One region of the Kitasatospora sp. NPDC030952 genome, then DNA from elsewhere that is predicted to be linked to it. Evidence: predicted binding sites of a transcription regulator. Region 1 holds the regulator's gene; the other holds the start of a gene.
The links. The regulator HrcA, encoded in region 1, represses chaperone genes, less so after heat shock. The targets are predictions, from matches to a motif close to TTNGCACTCNGNNNNNCNGAGTGCNAA.

Region 1 (3,411 bases):
CGGTGACCTTGGTGAGGGCCGAGGCCAGCGCGCTGGGCCGGCCGGTGAGCTGGGCGGCGGCCCGGTCGGCGGCCAGTTCGCGGTAGCGGGACAGCAGCCGGGTGAGCAGGAAGCTGATCGCGTAGACGACGATCGACACCAGCGGGATGATCAGCGCCGCGATGGCCGCGTTCTGGTCGTTGCTGTTGCGGTTGCCGCCCATGAACCCGCCGTACATGGCGATCCGGGTCATCGCGCCGGCGAGCACGCCGAGGAAGCCGGCGATGGTCATCACCGCGACGTCCCGGTGGGCGACGTGCGAGAGCTCGTGGGCGAGGACGCCCTCCAGCTCCTCGGGTTCGAGCCGGCGCAGCAGGCCGGTGGTGACGCACACCACGGCGTTCTGCGGGTTGCGGCCGGTGGCGAAGGCGTTCGGCATGTCGTTGTCGGCGACCGCCACGCGGGGCTTGGGCATGTCGGCCAGGGCGCAGAGCCGGTCGATGGTGCCGTGCAGCTGGGGGTACTGCTCCTCGGTCACCTGGTGGGCGCCCATGGCCCGCTCGGTGATCTTGTCGCTGAACCAGAACTGGGCCACGAACAGCCCGCCGGAGATCAGCACGATCAGCGGCCAGGCCCCGCGCAGCAGCGCGATCAGCAGGCCCGTGAAACCGACGTACAGCAGCCCGATCACGAACATCGTCGCGACCATGCGGCCGGTCAGGCCGCGGTCGGGCGCGAAACGGGTGTGCTGGCCCGAGCTCGACATTGCTTGCTCCTCCGTTCGCCGTCGCTTTCGATGCTGCCACCCGGACGGCCCCGGAGCACCACCCGCGCACGCGGAGTGTCGCGCGGCCGTCCGGAACTGCGGGCAGGATCACCCCGGCCGGGCCGTTCCTGCGGTAGGACCCGGGCCGTACACTGGCAGGTACGGTTTTGGCACTCGGGTGTGCAGAGTGCCAGGGTCGGGGCCCTTCTCGGAGCGGCTCGCAGCATCACAGACCGACAACGTGCGAAGACGGAGGTGCGTGCCCCATGGCCGGTGAGGTCCGCCAGCTGGACGACCGCAAGCTCGCCGTGCTGCGCGCGATCGTCCAGGACTACGTCGGGACGGAGGAGCCGGTCGGCTCCAAGGCCCTGGTGGAACGGCACAACCTCGGGGTGTCCCCGGCCACGGTGCGCAACGACATGGCGGCGCTGGAGGAGGAGGGGTACATCCACCAGCCGCACACCAGCGCCGGGCGGATCCCCACCGACAAGGGCTACCGGCTGTTCGTCGACAAGCTCGCCGAGATCAAGCCGATGAGCTCCCCGGAGCGCCGGGCGATCCGGCACTTCCTGGACGGCGCCGTCGACCTGGACGACGTGGTCACCCGCACGGTGCGGCTGCTCGCGCAGCTGACCCGGCAGGTCGCGGTGGTGCAGTACCCCTCGCTCACCCGCTCCACCGTCCGGCACATCGAACTGGTGGCGCTGGCCCCGGCCAAGGTGATGCTGGTGCTGATCACCAACACCGGCCGGGTCGAGCAGCGGATGGTCGACTGCCCGGGCACGGTCGGCGAGACGGTCCTGGCGGACCTGCGCGCGCGGATCAACGCGCGGGCGGCCGGCCAGCGGCTGCCGGACGTCCCCGGGCTGCTGGAGGAACTCCCGGCGGCCTTCGAACAGGTCGACCGGCCGACCGTCAGCACCGTCCTGGCGACGCTGTTCGAGGCGCTCGCCGAACAGAACGAGGAGCGGATCATGCTGGCCGGCACGGCCAACCTGACCCGCTTCGGACACGACTTCCCGCTCACCATCCAGCCGGTGCTGGAGGCCCTGGAGGAGCAGGTCGTCCTGCTCCGCCTCCTGGGTGAGACCACGGACGCCGCGATGACGGTCCGGATCGGGCGGGAGAACGCGTACGAGGGGCTGAATTCCACCTCGGTCGTCTCGGTCGGCTACGGTTCGGGCGACGAGAGCGTGGCCAAACTGGGTGTGATCGGTCCGACCCGGATGGACTACCCGGGCACAATGGGGGCGGTGCGAGCGGTGGCACGGTACGTGGGTCAGATCCTGGCCGAGTCGTAGCAAGCAGCCGCCGTCGGAAAACCCGGCGGCGGTGTCCCAGTCGCACTTCTACAGGCGGAACAAGCGGAGCATTTGGTGGCCACGGACTACTACGCGGTACTCGGCGTCCGACGGGATGCGGGGCAGGACGAGATCAAGAAGGCGTTCCGGCGCCTCGCACGCGAACTGCACCCGGACGTCAACCCGGACCCGAAGACGCAGGAGCGGTTCAAGGAGATCAACGCCGCCTACGAGGTGCTCTCCGACCCGCAGAAGCGCCAGGTCTACGACCTCGGCGGCGACCCGCTGTCGCCCGGCGGCGGTGGCGCGGGCGGTTTCGGCGCCGGCGCGGCGGGCTTCGGCTTCTCCGACATCATGGACGCCTTCTTCGGCGCCGCGGCCGGCCAGCGCGGCCCGCGCTCGCGCACCCGCCGCGGCCAGGACGCCATGATCCGGCTGGAGATCACCCTGGAGGAGGCCGCCTTCGGCACCACCAAGGAACTCCAGGTCGACACCGCCGTCACCTGCACCACCTGCAGCGGCGAGGGCGCGGCCCCCGGCACCTCCGCGCAGACCTGCGACATGTGCCGCGGCAAGGGCGAGGTCTCCCAGGTGACCCGCTCCTTCCTGGGGCAGGTCATGACCTCCCGCCCGTGCCCGCAGTGCCAGGGCTTCGGCACCGTCGTGCCGACCCCGTGCCCCGAGTGCGCCGGCGACGGCCGGGTGCGGGCCCGCCGCACCCTGACGGTCAAGATCCCGGCCGGTGTGGACAACGGCACCCGGATCCAGCTGGCCGGCGAGGGCGAGGTCGGCCCCGGCGGCGGCCCGGCCGGCGACCTGTACGTCGAGATCGCCGAGACCACCCACACGGTCTTCCAGCGGCGCGGGGACGACCTGCACTGCACCGTCACCATCCCGATGACGGCCGCCGCGCTCGGCACCCAGGTGCCGCTGCAGACCCTGGACGGGCTGGAGGAGGTCGACATCCGGCCCGGCACCCAGTCCGGCCAGTCGATCCCGCTGCACGGGCGGGGCATCACCCACCTGCGCGGCGGCGGCCGGGGCGACCTGATAGTGCACGTCGAGGTGCAGACGCCCGGCAAGCTCGACGCCGAGCAGGAGGAGCTGCTGCGCCGGCTCGCCGTGCTGCGCGGCGAGGAGCGGCCGTCCGGCCAGTTCGCGCCGGGCCAGCAGGGCCTGTTCTCGCGCCTGAAGGACGCCTTCAACGGCCGGTAGTCGTCAGCGGAGGGGTGCCGGGGGCTGGTCCCCGGCACCCCTTCCGTGTGTTCCGTTCCAACCCCGGAGGTTCCCGTCATGACCGCGCCCGTCTTCGTCGTCGAGACCGAGCGGATCGCCGCCGCCGTGCCCGGGGCCGTGGTGCGGCTC
Region 2 (3,411 bases), on a different contig from region 1:
ACGCCGCCGGCCAGCTTGGCGAGGCGCTCCTGGAGCTTCTCGCGGTCGTAGTCCGAGTCGCTGTTCTCGATCTCGGCGCGGATCTGGTTCACGCGGCCCGCGACCTGCTCGCTGTCACCGGCACCGTCGACGATCGTGGTCTCGTCCTTGGTGATGACGACCTTGCGGGCGCCACCCAGGAGGTCCAGACCGGCGTTCTCCAGCTTGAGGCCGACCTCCTCGGAGATCACGGTGCCGCCGGTGAGGACGGCGATGTCGCCGAGCATGGCCTTGCGGCGGTCGCCGAAGCCCGGGGCCTTGACGGCGACGGACTTGAAGACGCCCTTGATCTTGTTGACGATCAGGGTCGACAGGGCCTCGCCCTCGACGTCCTCGGCGATGATGACGAGCGGCTTGCCGCTCTGCATGACCTTCTCCAGCAGCGGGAGCAGGTCCTTGATGCCGCCGATCTTGGAGTTGGCGATGAGGATGTACGGGTCCTCGAAGGTCGCCTCCATCCGCTCCAGGTCGGTGGCGAAGTAGGCGGAGATGTAGCCCTTGTCGAAGCGCATGCCCTCGGTGAGCTCGAGCTCCAGACCGAAGGTGTTGCTCTCCTCGACGGTGATGACGCCTTCCTTGCCGACCTTGTCCATCGCCTCGGCGATGAGCTCGCCGATCTGGGTGTCGGCGGCGGAGATGGAGGCGGTGGAGGCGATCTGCTCCTTGGTCTCCACGTCGGTGGCCTGGGCCAGCAGCTGGTCCGAGACGGCCGCGACGGCCTTCTCGATGCCGCGCTTCAGGGCCATCGGGTTGGCGCCGGCGGCGACGTTGCGCAGACCCTCGCGAACCAGGGCCTGGGCGAGCACGGTGGCGGTGGTGGTGCCGTCACCCGCGACGTCGTCGGTCTTCTTGGCGACCTCCTTGACGAGCTCCGCGCCGATCTTCTCGTAGGGGTCCTCGAGCTCGATCTCCTTGGCGATGGAGACACCGTCGTTGGTGATCGTGGGGGCGCCCCACTTCTTCTCCAGCACGACGTTGCGACCCTTGGGGCCGAGCGTGACCTTCACCGCGTCGGCGAGCTGGTTCATGCCACGCTCAAGGCCGCGGCGAGCTTCCTCATCAAAGGCGATGATCTTGGCCATCAGAAGTGGTCCTCCGGGACACGGTCGACTGCTCGGACCAAGGGGTGCCCGCGACGGACGGCCCTGGTGTGCGGAGGTCCATTCCCCTACCGCCCCCGGGGGCCTCACCGACCCGGTCCGCTGTCACTCTCACACTGTGAGTGCTAACGCCAATGATTAGCACTCCGGGTGGTCGAGTGCAAGCCCAATCCACAACCCGCGAGCCGTCGTCCGGGCCGGCGCGGGTACGCGAACGGGCCCGTACGACGTGTGTCGTACGGGCCCGTCGAGAAGCAGGAGGTCCACCAGTAGTGGGCCGTGCCGAGCTCCTGGAGTCGGAAGGGGTCAGACCGCCGCGCGGACCATGTCCGCCTGCGGGCCCTTCTGTCCCTGGGAGATCTCGAACTCGACCCGCTGGCCCTCCTCGAGGGTGCGGTAGCCGTCCATCTGGATCGCGCTGTAGTGGACGAAGACGTCCGCACCACCGTCGACCGCGATGAAGCCGTAGCCCTTCTCCGCGTTGAACCACTTGACGGTGCCCTGAGCCATTCCGAACTCCCCTTGTGCTGTGCTGGCCCTTCACGGGCCCGCAGGTAGCGGGCCCGGGTCTGGTTTTGAAGGCCGGCCCGGGGAACCCCCCCTGAGCGCAGCCGTGCACGCCGCAACCCTCCGCACGGGGGCGCCGGACGGCTTCCGTGAGCGGGTGATTACGTCGACCGCCGCTGAATGTATCCGGACCGACGCCCTCTGCAACAGGGTCAACCACCGGGAATTCCGTAGCCCTGCCAAGAGACAAGAGCGAACAAACCGGGAGGAAATCGGCATTGCACGCCGGACATAGCGGACGAATTACTCAAATGCCTGCAGGAATTCTGACATCTGCCTGACATGTTTCCCGACCCGGCACCCAGGCCGGTCTCAGCGGCCGGACGACCTCCGGCGACGCACCCCGTCCGCCGGGAGCGGAGCCCTGTTCCCAGCAGAGCCACACTCTACTCCGACTCGACCCGGAATATTCCCGCCGAAATACGCGCGACCGCCCGCACATACGGGGAATCGAATTCCGTACGTGCGGGCGGCGCGGAAAAGGGCGGGGCGGCTCAGCAGCCGCCGGCCACCGCCGGAATGATCGAGACGCCGGCACCGTCCTTGATCTCGGTCGCCAGGCCCTCGGCGAAGCGCACGTCGTCGTCGTTCACGTACACGTTGACGAAACGGCGCAGCTTGCCGGTGTCGTCCAGGATCCGGGCCGAGATGCCGGCGTGGTTGCGCTCCAGGTCGGCGATGACCTCGGCCAGGGTGGCCCCCTCGGCGGTGACCTCGGCCGCGCCGCCGGTGTAGGTGCGCAGGATGGTGGGGATGCGGACGTTGGCGCTCATGACTCTCCTTGCGGGGTGGGGGGCGGTTCAGGCGGACGCGAGGCCGGCGGCGCGGAAGGCGTCCAGGGTCGGGCGGATCACGGCGGTCATCCCGGCCTCGGAGACGGCGTCCAGCGTCTTCAGGCCGTCGCCGGTGTTGATCGCGACGGTCTCCTTGGCCGGATCCAGCTGACCGGTCTCGACCAGCTTCTTCAGCACGCCGACGGTCACCCCGCCCGCGGTCTCGGCGAAGATCCCCTCGGTGCGGGCCAGCAGCCGGATCGCCGCCACCACCTCCGCGTCCGTGACGTCCTCGACCGCACCGCCGGTGCGGCGGGCGATGTCCAGCACGTACGGGCCGTCCGCCGGGTTGCCGATCGCCAGCGACTTGGCGATGGTGTCCGGCTTCACCGGCTTGATCACGTCCCGCCCGGCCTTGAAGGCCGCCGACACCGGCGAGCAGCCCTCCGCCTGGGCGCCGAAGATCCGGTACGGCCGGTCCTCGACCAGGCCCAGCTTGATCAGCTCCTGCAGCCCCTTGTCGATCTTCGTCAGCTGGGAGCCCGAGGCGATCGGGATGACGATCTGCTCCGGCAGCCGCCAGCCGAGCTGCTCGCAGATCTCGTACGCCAGCGTCTTGGAGCCCTCGCCGTAGTACGGCCGCAGATTGACGTTCACGAAGCCCCAGCCCTCGCCGGCCTGGTCCCCGATCAGCTCCGAGCAGAAGCGGTTCACGTCGTCGTAGTTGCCCTCGATGCCGACCAGCTCGCCGCCGTACACCCCGGCCATCACGACCTTGCCCTGCTCCAGGTCGTGCGGGATGAACACGCAGGACCGGAACCCGGCCCGGGCCGCCGCCGCGCCCACCGCACCGGCCAGGTTGCCGGTGGAGGAGCAGGACAGCGTGGTGTAGCCGAACGCCCGGGCCGCCTCGATCGCACACGCGACCACCC

Region 2: the regulator HrcA is predicted to act here: its motif matches at 1,278-1,304, upstream of groL (chaperonin GroEL).

Annotation. Positions count from the first base shown of each region.
Region 1 covers NZ_JBVIFM010000005.1:282,624-286,034, reverse strand. The annotation lists gene htpX (zinc metalloprotease HtpX) at 1-745, opposite strand, end outside; gene hrcA (heat-inducible transcriptional repressor HrcA) at 1,012-2,046, shown strand; gene dnaJ (molecular chaperone DnaJ) at 2,122-3,261, shown strand; gene ACZ47G_RS13010 (16S rRNA (uracil(1498)-N(3))-methyltransferase) at 3,340-3,411, shown strand, end outside.
Region 2 covers NZ_JBVIFM010000009.1:7,609-11,019, reverse strand. The annotation lists gene groL (chaperonin GroEL) at 1-1,121, opposite strand, end outside; gene ACZ47G_RS17445 (cold-shock protein) at 1,446-1,649, opposite strand; gene ACZ47G_RS17440 (MoaD/ThiS family protein) at 2,201-2,479, opposite strand; gene thrC (threonine synthase) at 2,507-3,411, opposite strand, start outside.